Regions from separate parts of the Staphylococcus argenteus genome, predicted to be linked through region 2. Evidence: riboswitches for the same ligand, from Rfam matches in the RefSeq annotation. Region 2 holds a riboswitch; each other region holds the start of a gene.

Region 1 (3,551 bases), 960 kb from region 2:
GATTAGTTCAGAAGATCCGATGTATGGTATGTCGGAGAATTTAAAGGAAAATAATATCAACTCGAGACTTGTATATATCAAAGAGCCAATCACCGATTTATCATTGGAAGAAATTCAATCACATATGAAGTCAATAGATTCAAAAAATGAAGATATACCGTTTAGTGGGGCATTTTCTATAGAATTTAAGCTGACGAATCAAACAATTACATGTGCTGATTATAAGTTCGATGAGGACGTCCTTGAATTGTGGAATAAAGTCAATCCAGCCTTTAAGTTAGAATCAATGTTTGGTGATTATGATGAATTAATGGAACCTGTGTGCAACACATTTACTGCTAAAGAACCATTTAATCAGCTTGGTGGTTTTCCTTACTTTGATCAAAGAGATCCAAGAACGAATGATCAAGAACTGAAAATGTATGATAGAGTATTATTGCAAATTGACTCCACAAGAGATGGTAGTTCTTCGATTATGTGGGGTGACCTAGGTATTGCTAATATCTTAGTTAAGTCTACCGATCTTGAGGCTATGAAGTTTGATGATTACATGTATTCATGGGATTGCAGTTAACTCAGTCGTAAATAAAATGATTAACTTTAATAAGATGTAGTAATAAACCTTACTTGTTGAAAAGTGAGGTTTTTACTTATGCAAATTGTCCTTGAAAGCCAAAAGTGTTAATTTTGTAATCATTACATTAAGCTTGCTTAAATTTGTTATGATTTATGTTTTATTCAAGGTAATAATGTGAAATGATACAGTGACAGGTTTTTTATTGATTTTTAAAGGGTGATGATTATGGCTATTGTAAATAAGGTAATAATTGTTGAAGGAAAATCAGATAAAAAAAGAGTTCAACAAGTCATTGCAGAACCAGTAAATATTATTTGTACGCATGGCACGATGAGTATAGATAAAATTGATGATATGATAGAATCGCTTTATGGGAAACAAGTTTATGTGTTAGCAGATTCTGATGATGAGGGAGAACGCATAAGGAAATGGTTTAAACGCTATTTAAGCGAAAGTGAACATATATTTATAGATAAAACCTATTGTCAAGTTGCTAACTGTCCTAAAAAATATTTGGCGAATGTACTTACTAGACATGGTTTCAATTGTAAGAAAGAATCAACTCTCATACCTAATTTAAATACTGAAAGGTTAGTTTTAGCGAATGAATAATTCAATTGACATCACAGATGTAACGACGCATTATGAGGAAGAAAAACATTTAATCTTTGGTTATACACCAACATGTGGTACCTGTAAGGTTTCAGAAAGAATGTTAGATATTGCTAATGAAATACTAAAGTTACCACTAATTAAAATAGATTTAAACTTTCATCCTCAATTTTGTGAAGATATGCAAATTATGTCAGTGCCGATTTTATTATTAATGAATAAGGATAAAGAAGTAAAACGAATTTATGCATTTCAATCGGTGACTGATTTGTTAGAAAATTTAAAATAGTTATTGACGAAATTTTACTAAGGTGTTAGGATTAATACAAATTAAATAATGCGTATACTCTTATCGAGAGTGGTGGAGGGATGTGCCCTACGAAGCCCGGCAACCGTCTTATATAGAAATGGTGCCAATTCACATAAAGTTATGACTTTTGAAGATGAGAGAAACAATACTTCTATTGCTTTCTCAATTTTTCTATCGATTTTGAGAAAGCATTTTTTATTTTTATATAGCAACACAGGGAGGAATAAACGTGATTGAGTTAAAAGAAGTCGTCAAAGAATATCGGACTAAAAATAAACAAGTACTTGCTGTAGATCACGTTAATTTATCGATTAAATCGGGATCGATATATGGCGTCATTGGATTTTCTGGAGCAGGAAAAAGTACTTTGATACGTATGTTTAACCATTTAGAATCGCCTACATCAGGTGAAGTCATTATTGACGGAGATCACATTGGTCAATTATCTAAAAATGGACTTAGGAAAAAAAGACAAAAAGTGAGTATGATCTTCCAACATTTTAATTTATTGTGGTCAAGAACAGTACTTAAAAATATTATGTTTCCGCTTGAAATTGCTGGTGTACGTAGAAGGAAAGCGAAACGAAAAGCATTAGAACTTATTGAGCTAGTTGGTTTGAAAGGGAAAGAAAAAGCTTATCCTTCGGAGTTGTCTGGTGGACAAAAACAACGTGTAGGTATTGCACGCGCATTAGCTAATGATCCGACAGTTTTACTTTGTGATGAGGCAACAAGCGCACTTGATCCTCAAACGACAGATGAAATTTTAGATCTATTATTAAAAATTAGAGAACAACAAAACTTAACAATAGTCTTAATTACACATGAAATGCACGTTATTCGTCGTATTTGTGATGAAGTAGCTGTTATGGAAAATGGTAAAGTGATTGAACATGGACCGGTTACACATGTATTTGAAAATCCTCAACATGCAGTAACAAAGAGGTTTGTGAGAGAAGATTTAAATGATGATTTTGAAGCATCTCTAACAGATTTAGAACCCTTAGACAAAGACGCATATATTGTTAGATTAAATTTTGCAGGTTCAACAACTACGGAACCAATCGTTTCAAGCTTATCCAGCGCATTTAATATCAAAATCAATATTTTAGAAGCTAATATAAAAAATACAAAAGATGGAACAGTTGGCTTTTTAATTTTACAAATTCCGTTTATTACAAATGAAGATTTTGGAAAATTCGAAAAAGAGTTAATTGAGCGACAAGTTAAAGTGGAGGTGTTAAGACATGGGTAAATCATTTAGCGATATTATTAATGAAATGATAACAATGCCTAATGTACAGTGGCCAGATGTATGGACTGCAATTGTCGAGACACTATATATGACTGTCGTTTCAACTATATTTGCTTTTATTTTAGGTCTCATCTTAGGTGTTCTTTTGTTCTTATCTGCAAAAGGTAAGTCTAAAGGTGCTAGAATTTTTTATACAATTGTATCTTTTATCGTAAACCTATTTAGAGCTATACCATTCATTATCTTAATCCTTTTATTAATTCCTTTTACTAGTTTAGTGCTTGGAACAATTAGTGGTCCAACAGGTGCATTACCGGCTTTAATTATAGGCGCGGCACCATTTTATGCTAGGCTCGTTGAAATTGCTTTTAAAGAAATTGATAAAGGTGTTATTGAAGCGGCTTGGTCAATGGGAGCAAACACTTGGACAGTCATTCGTAAGGTTCTATTACCCGAAGCAATGCCGGCATTAGTTTCTGGTATTACAGTTACAGCGATTGCATTAGTTGGTTCGACAGCAGTTGCTGGCGTTATAGGCGCAGGTGGCTTAGGTAATTTAGCATACTTAACTGGTTTCACTCGAAATCAAAATGATGTCATTTTAGTATCAACAGTTTTTATTTTAATTATTGTATTTATAATCCAATTCTTTGGGGATTGGCTTACAAATAAACTTGATAAACGATAAATTGGGGGTTTCATTTTATGAAAAAATTATTTGGATTTTTATTAGTATTAACATTTGCAGTTGTATTAACGGCTTGCGGTAATGGAAATAAAGGCGGTAGCGATGACAA
Region 2 (3,551 bases):
GATAAGTTCACCTAGTAAGTCCGCATAAACAGTAGGGTGTAACGGGAAGAATGGTGCACCGAAACATGTTGAGAATGATGGTTCAGGTTCTGTGACACCACGTTCTGTACCAGCTAATTTAGAAGTGAAACCACTTAAGAAGTGATACATAGCTTGATCTTTATTTAATTTAGAAATTGGTGGAATCACACCAAATGCATCTGCAGTCAAGAAAATGATTGTATTTGGATGTGCTGCTTTTGATGGTACCACAATGTTATCTATATGATTTATTGGATAAGCCGCACGTGTATTTTCAGTATAGCGATTGTCTTCAAAGTCTACTGAACCGTCTTCAGCAACGACAGTATTCTCTAAAATCGCACCATATTTAATTGCGTCAAAGATCTGTGGTTCTTTTTCTTTGGAAAGATTGATTGCTTTTGCATAGCAGCCACCTTCAATATTAAATACGCCGTTTTTATTCCATCCGTGTTCATCATCACCGATTAGTTTGCGGTGTGGATCAGCTGATAATGTTGTTTTACCAGTGCCTGATAGACCGAAGAATAATGCTACATCGCCTTTTTCACCAACATTTGCTGAACAATGCATACTCATGATATCTTGCATCGGTAATAAGTAATTCATTACAGAGAAGATACCTTTTTTCATTTCGCCAGCATATTCAGTACCACCGATTAAAATTACTTTATGTTTAAATGAAATAATGACGAATGTTTCAGATCTAGTGCCATCTACTTCTGGATCTGCTTTAAAATGTGGGGCAGAAACGATAGTGAAGTTTGGTTTAATCTTCGTAGCTTCTTCTTTCGATTCAGGTCTGATAAACATATTTTTAGCGAATAAATTATGCCAAGCTAATTCGTTGATGACTGTAAGTTTTAACATTGTATCTTTATCGCTACCTGCGTAACCTTTGAAAACATATAATTCATCTTTTTTATCTAAATAGTCTAATACTTTATGGTATAACTTCAAGAAAGTTTCTTCATCGATAGGTTGATTGATATCTCCCCAATCAATGTTATCTCTATATGAAGGTTCTGAGACAAAAAATTTGTCTTTAGGCGAGCGACCAGTGTATTTACCAGTACTTGCATTAACAGCACCAAGTTCTGTTAATACGCCTTCTTTGTTATCTAAAATTTTATTATAAAGTTGTGTCGTCGAAAGCTGAAAATGTGACGTTGTTTTTTTCAATAATTTGTCAATTTTAGTTGTTTCAGTGTATGTGTCTACTGACATCCTAAATCCCTCCAAAGCGATAATTTAAATGTAAGCCTTTACATTTAATTAGTATAACACATTAACATAATTAATCTACAATATTTTACTGTAAATTTATTTATCAAAAATTGACATTAATTCATTATTTAGGTAGTATTAATTTTAACGGATTCTCTTATCCTGAGTGGTGGAGGGACATGGACCCAATGAAACCCAGCAACCTCTTTTTTATAAAAGAAAGGTGCCAAACCGTTTGCAGACAAATAGGTCTGAACGATAAGAGCGAATGGACGTATTAGGCCTTCTCTCTATATTCATAGTTAGAAGGTCTTTTTTATTTAGCTCACAGAAAGAGAATTTTCGTAATATAAATTTAAAGGAGCAAACTATGTTAAATAACAAACGATTATTTACTTCAGAGTCTGTTACAGAAGGACACCCAGATAAAATCGCTGACCAAGTGTCAGATGCAATATTAGATGCTATTTTAAAAGACGACCCAAATGCACGTGTAGCTTGTGAAACAACAGTTACAACAGGTATGGCATTAATCGCCGGCGAAATTTCTACAACAACATATGTTGATATTCCGAAAGTTGTTAGAGAAACAATTAAAGAAATTGGATACACAAGAGCAAAATATGGCTATGATTATGAAACGATGGCAATTTTAACTGCGATTGATGAACAATCACCTGACATTGCTCAAGGTGTGGATAAAGCGTTAGAATATCGTGACAAAGATAGTGAAGAAGAGATTGAAGCTACTGGTGCAGGTGACCAAGGTTTAATGTTTGGTTATGCAACAAACGAAACAGAAACGTATATGCCTTTAGCAATCTATCTATCACATCAACTAGCTAAACGTTTATCAGATGTGCGTAAAGATGGTACATTAAACTATTTACGTCCTGACGGTAAAGTTCAAGTTACTGTTGAATATGATGAAAATGATAACCCAGTACGTATTGATACGATTGTTGTTTCAACGCAACATGCTGAAGATGTGACACTAGAGCAAATTCAAGAAGACATTAAAGCACATGTCATTTATCCTACTGTTCCTGAAAACTTAATTAATGAACAAACTAAATTCTACATCAACCCTACAGGACGTTTTGTAATCGGTGGACCTCAAGGTGATGCTGGTTTAACAGGACGTAAAATTATTGTTGATACTTATGGAGGCTATGCACGTCATGGTGGCGGTTGCTTCAGTGGTAAGGATCCTACAAAAGTAGACCGTTCAGCTGCATATGCTGCACGTTATGTCGCTAAAAATATAGTAGCAGCAGGCTTAGCAGATCAATGTGAAGTTCAATTAGCATATGCCATTGGTGTTGCAGAACCAGTATCAATTGCAATTGATACATTTGGAACTGGAAAGGTTTCTGAAAGTCAACTTGTTGAAGCAGTAAGAAAGCACTTTGACTTAAGACCAGCTGGCATTATTAAAATGCTTGATTTGAAACAACCAATTTACAAACAAACTGCTGCTTATGGTCATTTTGGACGTACAGATGTATTATTCCCATGGGAAAAATTAGACAAAGTAGAAGAATTAAAAGACGCAGTTAAGTAATGATTCGAACTAAATAAGGCTAAATAAAAGATTTTCGGTATATAAATGATATTATGTATCGAAAATCTTTAGCTTTTCTATTATAATTAAAGTTATTCATATATTAAAAAGGAGCGTTGTTGTGATGGATTTATCTTCACCGGTAGTCATTGGACTCATTACTGCAGTAGTCATTGCATTAATCTTTTTTGTCCTTTTCTTAGTTGCCTTAGGTAGTAAGAAAAAAGTTAAGCGACAAACAGAAGAAAAGTATGAACAACAAGAACAAAACATTAAAAAGTCTCATGAAGAAGCTTTAGAGAAAGAGCGTATTCAAAATAAAAAGACAATTACAAAACAACAAGAAGATTATAATCACATGGTTAGTACAAAAGATCGTGAGATTGACGCATTAAAATTGTTCTCGAAAAATCATAGTGAATATGTAACGGACATGAGATTAATTGGTATTCGTGAAAGATTAGTTAAAGAAAAACGAATTCGACCAGAAGATATGCACATTATGGCAAATATCTTTTTACCAAAGGATGGCTTTAATAATATTGAACGTATTAGTCATTTAGTTTTAACTAGAACTGGACTTTATATAATTGATTCTCAATTGTTAAAAGGTCATGTTTATAATGGTATTAGTGGCGGTCAATTTAAAGATTTACCACCAATGGAACAAGTATTTGATACATTAGATTTAGATAAATCTAGACCGCAAACGATTGTGATGGATCAAAATGATGACAAA
Region 3 (3,551 bases), 970 kb from region 2:
AGGTAATTGAACGGTCGCTTGTCTAAACCCTTCTTCTAGCATTTGGGTCATATTTGCATCGACGCCACTCATCGTAATCACTTCATGAAGTGATTGTTTAAAAGGTTTTACTAAGCTTGCTGAGGAAGGAATTTTCCCGAACGTTTGAAGTAACATGAATGCGATTAATGAAATCAAACTCATCGCTACAGTTGTTACGTATAGAATTCTCTCTTTAGATGTCTTTTCTTTTAATAATTGACCGATAATTAAACTTGCGATTAAGACTAATATAATAGCACTTAACACGAAAGTATTACCTAGAATGGTTGTTATAATCACTGTAATAAGTGCACTAATTCCAAAAGATTGTGTTGATTTATTCCATAAAACGATACCTGGTATGGTTGCAAATAATGCAAATACTAGTCCTAAACCAGGCATTTGATATAAAGCTAAAGCGACAAATATCAACATTATTGTTGCAATCATTGTTGCTTTAGGTTGTATTTTTGAAAACACATAAGCCACTCCCATATTTTTAACTATAGCTATTATTTTAACCTCTTTAATAGAAATTAACAATTTATAGGTTATCTCTTTCTATCACATTTAATTGATTATTATTTTTGTTGTTTTGCATCTTTCAACGCATGCCATTTAGATTGTTATATTATTTCCTTTAAAGCCATTATGCTTCAATTTTTCACGATTACTATATCGCATTTTAGATACAGTCATTTCTATTAGTTATTTATGTCATTTATTTAAAATTATTCAAATTTAGTAACTATAGTTTAAACGTCTCATTTTTAAGACAAATAAAATGATATTACTTACGTTTGAAATGCTTTAAATTTAAAAAATGATATAAATTAGGTGCCCACGTATTAAAATTTAGTAGGAATCCATCATGACCTACGTTATCAGGCACAAAGAAATGACGGTGATATTTAAATCGTTCACCTAAGGCACGTACTTGATCATCTGGATATAATAAATCATCAATAAATCCCATTGTTAAAACTTTTGTTTCTAAATTTTTAAAAACATGGGTTACATCAGTACGACCGCGGTCAATGTTGTGGCTGTCTAAAACATCAAGCAGTGTTAAATAGCACTTCAAGTCGAAACGCTCTTTAAATTTATTACCTTGATGTTGTTGATATGCTACGACTTCTTCTGGTGTGAAACGTTCATCGTAACTTTTAGATGACCGATATGTCAAAAAACCTAACTGACGTGCAATACTCAATCCTTCTTTACCACCAATATGAATCGCTTGTCTTGCAATCTCATTGAAAGCTCTGCTGTATGACGAAGTTCTACTAGTAGCAGCAAGAATGATAGCTTTATCTACTTGAAATTGTTGGTTATACAATAATTCCATAGCTTGCATACCACCAAGACTCCCACCTATTAATATATTAATTTTGTCATATCCAAGTGCTCGAATACCTAATTCGTTAGCTCTAACGATATCTCGTAATGTTAGCTTTTTAGGAAATTGAGCATCGTTCAAAGGTGAACTTGAGCCAAATGGACTTCCTATGACATCAAAAGTTAAAAATTGATAGTCGTTGATGGGCACATATCCACCATCAATAATTTCTCGCCACCATCCCGGATTATCATCTGTACCATATGTTAAATGGTTACCGGTTAATGCATGACAAACTACAACTAATGGTTGTCCATAATAACCTACATGTTCGTATCGTAAACGTAAATTATCTATGACTTCCCCAGATTCTGTTATAAATTCCCCTAAATTTAAAGTATCTACTGTGTAATTTGTCATTGTCCTTTCCTCCTTAAATAAAAAAACTTCTTACCCTATTGAAAAGTAAGAAGTTTATATACTTATCATTCGAGTAACTCGTTGGTTTTAGCACCGTGCTATAAAGTCGGTTGCTGAAGTATCACAGGGCCAAGTCCCTCAACTTCTCACAATAAGACATATGAAATTGTTATGTGTTTAGTTGAGTTTAAGTCATGAATTACTTTTTATCATTTGAAAACATTGTTATCAAAATCATGCGATTAACCAAACCGTTTTATATTTATGATTTCCCATATCTCTACAAACGATTTTTGTATCAGAATTTTCTGATTAATATCAGTTTACCTAAGTTTAAATATCTGTTCAATGATTTTAAAGTATTTTTAAAAGAAAAATCTTAGTGCAGCCATGATAATAATCCCACTAATAATTGTAATAGTTAAACTGCGTGTAATTATTGATAAAACAACAGTAGGAATTAATGCAATGATATAAGGTATATTCAGTGTATATCCATCGCTATGTGATGTTTGTTGAATGATGCTATCGATGACCAGTGCCGTAAATAATGTAATAGGAATAAATGAAAGCCATCGAACAACGACATCTGGTAACTGTACTTTAGAAATCATGATAAAAGGAATGATTCGAATTAGTAATGTTACGATGCCGCATAATAAAATAAGTATTAACATGTTCATATTCGTTGTCATCGTTCCATCATCACTCCTAACGCAGCCGCAATTGTTGCTGCAAATAATATGGCAAGGTAAGAAGGCATAAATAAGCTTAAAGATAACATCATTACAATTACTACAATAACTAATACAATGTATATTCTTAATCGTGACTTAGTGATTGATTCGAATTGTGCAATTGCCAAAAAGATAAACATGGCTGTAATGGCAAAATCTAAACCTAATGCTTGCGGATTTGAAATATATTTTCCAAATAAAGCCCCAGCTACAGATGAAACTGTCCAAAATAAATATGCCGTTATATTCAGACCGTGCAGCCATCGATCATTGATGGGTTCTCCTTTTAAATAAGGTGTAATGGCAACACCAAATGTTTCATCAGTTACTAATGAACCTAATCCTATACGGTTCCAAAACCCATATGTTTTGTAATTTGGCGCAAGCGACATACTCAAGAGGAACATTCTAGAATTTACAATGAATGTAGTTAATACAATCGCTGATATTGGCGTTCCTGCAATAAACAACGCGCACATAATAAATTGAGCAGCACCAGCGTATATAATAAGACATAACAATGTGATTTCTAAAATACTGAAATTTTGTGATGCCGCTACAATGCCAAACGAAATACCAACACCTGCATAACCAAACAAAGTAGGAATACATTCTTTTACGCCTTGCCTGAAACTTAAATGCGATGTCATCTGTTCACCCTCCTTTAATATTTTTAATGTTTATAATTACGTAAAAATAATATACCTAGTCTAATACACTTCATATACACAAGCAATATTTTTAGACTTCGGTTTGTCTTACGTTAGACTTACGTGAGTTTCAAAACGCTTTTGTTGTAGTATTTTATTTGTCAGAATTTTTGAATAAAAACTTAAGACATCCCTACGTTTATATAAAATTTTCGTCTTGCATTGAAGTGTTTTAATAATGTTCTTTTAGGCATTTTTCCATATTTTTTATGCTGTTTGTCTCACTCTTTATTCCACATCTCCTCCCCTTCCCCCTCCTCTGATAATATTTATATGTAATAACGCTTCCTATTCATGCATCAAGAGTAGTATATGTGCACCGCA
Region 4 (3,551 bases), 510 kb from region 2:
ATTATTGTTGTGTTGATGTTTCAATTACATGATACATTTTATCGAACATTAATTCGAAGCCATGCACCATGGCATCATGATATTCTTTTTTCTTTTGTTTATACTCTAAATTAGTAAATCGTCTTTCTTTTTCAACTAATGAACGGTAATAAAACAACATTTGCGTACCACCTGTTTCACGTTCGAAAAACTCTACTTCAATGATATCTTGCTCTTCACTTAACCCAGGCATACCTATAGTCATTTTTATATATTCATCCATTACTAACGATTCATAAATACCTTCAATCACATTCACTTTACCGTTTCGTTGTTGATCAACAATACGATATTTTCCACCCTCTTTAACATCCGCTTCTATTTCTTTATTAGTTCTTGCTGATGTCATAAACCATTGCTTTAACAAATCTGTCTTTGTCCAAGCTTCGTATACTAATTCCGGTGAAAATTTATAAAGTTTTTCAATTTCGACTTCGACATGTTCATTTTCTACATTAAATTTTGCCACTGTTGTCCACCCACTTTCGCTCTTACTTTTATTTTAACGCATTTTAGCTCAGTTCCAAACATAGATGATTTTCAATTTTAAAAGATTGGCATTATACAGTGAGTACAACCTTATCTGTTAGTATAACAAGCCACCTTACTTGGCTACATCGATATGTTGTCAGGCATTAATGTTTCACTTCATGACTAGTATTCTTTTTTAATTTTGGAAAATTAAATATAATCGCTACAAGACCACATACGCCTAATAAAATTGGATAAATACTATAAGGGAACAACATCAATGGTGAGATTCCAGCAACGCCTGCTGCAGAAATAACTTGTGGACTATATGGCAAGAGCCCTTGGAAACAGCCACCAAAAATATCTAAAATACTTGCAGATTTTCTTGGATCTACTTCATATTCATCAGCAATATTTTTAGCTAATGGTCCTGACATGATAATTGAAATGGTATTATTTGCGGTAGCGATATCGGCTACACTTACTAAACTAGCAATACCAAGTTCAGCACCACGTTTTGATTTTACTTTTGAACGAACAAATTGTAATAACCATTGAATACCACCATTGTGTTGAATGATACCAACTAATCCACCAATTAATAGCGCAATCATCGCAATGTCTTCCATACTTATGATCCCTTTTGAAATAGCATCTAAAAGTCCCATCCATCCAAATGAACCATCCATTAAGCCTATGATACCAGCTAATAATGTGCCACCAATTAGTACAATAATCACATTGACACCTAATAATGCTAGCACTAATACTAATACGTAAGGGACAACTTTAATTAAATCATAATCATAATTTTTGGCATGATTTAAAGAAATACCATTTGTTAAGAAATACAAGATGACAATTGTTAAAATGGCTCCAGGCAATACAATTTTAAAATTGACTCTGAATTTATCTTTCATTTTTGTATGTTGTGTTCTCACAGCAGCAATTGTTGTATCTGAAATCATTGATAGGTTATCACCGAACATCGCACCTCCAACAACAGTTGCCATTGCCAAAGCAGTTGGTACATCTGTCGCTTGTGCAAATCCATAACCAACAGGTGCTATTGCAGCAACTGTACCTACTGACGTTCCCATAGATATCGACACAAACATACATATAACAAACAATCCTACAATAATTAAATTTTCAGGGATGAGTGATAGCCCTAAATTAACAGTCGACTTTACACCGCCCATTTTTTCAGCTGTATTTGAAAATGCACCTGCTAAAATAAAAATTAACATCATCAAAATAATATTTGAATGACCCGCACCTTTTGTAAATACTTCAACTTTTTTAGCAAATGATTCTTTTCTATTCATTAATAATGCCACGATAACCGTAATCGTAATCGCAACATTTAAAGGCATAGAAGTAAAATCACCAGTGATAATACCTACGCCTAAAAACAACGCCACAAATAATAACAAGGGGAATAATGCCCAAGCATTGCTCTTTTTATGTTCTTCCATCCTTTTTACCTGCTTTCCAATTAAAAATACCTCTTTCTCACAAAATGAAGAAAGAGGTTTTCATGTACTTTACCTGCTTATCTTCAAACCTTTACGGTTACTGGAATTGGCACATTCGAAATGTTGCCGAGGCTTCATAGGGCCAGTCCCTCCACCTCTCTAGATAAGTGATTCTTATTTACGTTTACGTTACAAGATAATCCTTAGTACGTCAATCATAAATTAATTAGAAGTCGTATAAAATTTTTCATATACAATCATTCCGATTGTAATAATAATTAAAATAATAATGCAAATCACAAGTAAGAGCCACCATTTGAGCATTAATGCAATTAAAATAAGCATGATAGATAAACTTACTAATGTTATCGATATAATTTTAAATTGCTGAACACGTTGCTTGGAGATGACTTTCAACTGTTTGTTTAATAAATGCGTATTTCTTAAACTAATCCCCAATACACTTTCTAGTATTTGAATCGATACGATACTTATTGCAAATATAATAGTTGGTAAAACATCATAGCCCCCTATAGTTAATGGATAAATTACAAATCCAACATATAGTAATCCCGAGACAAAGGCTAATAAGTATGCGACGTATTTGTTAAACTTAATTATATTCTTTTTAATATTTTGATGGGTAAACCATACATTCATAATAATCGCAACTGCTACAAATAATGTGAATACTATATATAATGGTAATTTTTGTTCAGGAAAAGCAGTAATTACTCCTAAGGCTAATGCTATAATCATAAATAATATAACTCTAGATATTATTAAAACCATAATAACAACCCCTTTACTTTCGATTCATCAAATTTAAAGTGAGCATCATATCTAAGTATAGTATCTCTATATCGTTTACATTATCGTAACATATTACTACTTTGACATTTAATATAAAACTTATCATTTTTTGTTCGTTTTAGTCTTTCATTTTTCCTATAATCTTTTATACACTGCAATCAACACCTTTGAATTCCAAGTTCTACTGCAGAGCCTATAGCGAGCATTAACTTTCAAATTACAATCTATACTATATATAGGACATCAAAAAAGTCGATAAAGACCCATATCTTTACCGACTTAAAATTACAATTATTAATTGCATCTGTTTTCATTATCTATGATACCTTTACAATTACAAACCTAATCTATTTGCACACCACCAGTCACACCAAACACTTGACCAGTAGTGTAACTTGATTCTTCTGAGGCTAACAATACATACGTACCAGATAATTCGACAGGTTGACCTGCACGACCTAGTGGTGTTTTTTGTCCAAATGTAGGTATTTTACTTTGAGGCTGACCCCCTGAAATTTGTAACGGTGACCAAAATGGCCCTGGCGCCACACAATTCACTCTAATACCTTTAGGTCCAAGTTCTTCTGAAAAGCTTTTCGTTAATGAAATAATAGCTGCTTTTGAAGCGGCATAATCATGAAGTATAGGACTTGGATTATAACCTTGTACAGATGACGTCGTAGTAATCGATGCACCTGGTTTTAAGTACTCTAGTGCTTTTTGAATCGTCCAAAATACCGGATAGACATT

What was found. A riboswitch is a leader RNA that binds a small molecule or an ion and turns the genes downstream of it on or off. The one in region 2 is predicted to bind S-adenosylmethionine.
Region 1: linked by a shared signal. The riboswitch ahead of SAMSHR1132_RS03995 (methionine ABC transporter ATP-binding protein) and the one ahead of metK (methionine adenosyltransferase) in region 2 are both predicted to bind S-adenosylmethionine.
Region 3: linked by a shared signal. The riboswitch ahead of metX (homoserine O-acetyltransferase MetX) and the one ahead of metK (methionine adenosyltransferase) in region 2 are both predicted to bind S-adenosylmethionine.
Region 4: linked by a shared signal. The riboswitch ahead of SAMSHR1132_RS11440 (Na+/H+ antiporter NhaC family protein) and the one ahead of metK (methionine adenosyltransferase) in region 2 are both predicted to bind S-adenosylmethionine.

Annotation. Positions count from the first base shown of each region.
Region 1 covers NC_016941.1:853,324-856,874, forward strand. Annotated here, with positions in the region: gene SAMSHR1132_RS03980 (YwqG family protein) at 1-574, shown strand, start outside; gene SAMSHR1132_RS03985 (toprim domain-containing protein) at 803-1,189, shown strand; gene SAMSHR1132_RS03990 (thioredoxin family protein) at 1,182-1,478, shown strand; SAM riboswitch class I at 1,536-1,639, shown strand; gene SAMSHR1132_RS03995 (methionine ABC transporter ATP-binding protein) at 1,729-2,754, shown strand; gene SAMSHR1132_RS04000 (methionine ABC transporter permease) at 2,747-3,442, shown strand; gene SAMSHR1132_RS04005 (MetQ/NlpA family ABC transporter substrate-binding protein) at 3,460-3,551, shown strand, end outside.
Region 2 covers NC_016941.1:1,811,666-1,815,216, reverse strand. Annotated here, with positions in the region: gene pckA (phosphoenolpyruvate carboxykinase (ATP)) at 1-1,248, opposite strand, end outside; SAM riboswitch class I at 1,403-1,513, shown strand; gene metK (methionine adenosyltransferase) at 1,619-2,812, shown strand; gene SAMSHR1132_RS08535 (nuclease-related domain-containing protein) at 2,937-3,551, shown strand, end outside.
Region 3 covers NC_016941.1:14,274-17,824, reverse strand. Annotated here, with positions in the region: gene SAMSHR1132_RS00065 (YybS family protein) at 1-516, opposite strand, end outside; gene metX (homoserine O-acetyltransferase MetX) at 812-1,780, opposite strand; SAM riboswitch class I at 1,840-1,938, opposite strand; gene SAMSHR1132_RS00055 (AzlD domain-containing protein) at 2,146-2,475, opposite strand; gene SAMSHR1132_RS00050 (AzlC family ABC transporter permease) at 2,472-3,167, opposite strand.
Region 4 covers NC_016941.1:2,324,763-2,328,313, forward strand. Annotated here, with positions in the region: gene SAMSHR1132_RS11435 (SRPBCC family protein) at 2-508, opposite strand; gene SAMSHR1132_RS11440 (Na+/H+ antiporter NhaC family protein) at 675-1,988, opposite strand; SAM riboswitch class I at 2,063-2,158, opposite strand; gene SAMSHR1132_RS11445 (hypothetical protein) at 2,211-2,780, opposite strand; gene SAMSHR1132_RS11450 (SDR family oxidoreductase) at 3,144-3,551, opposite strand, start outside.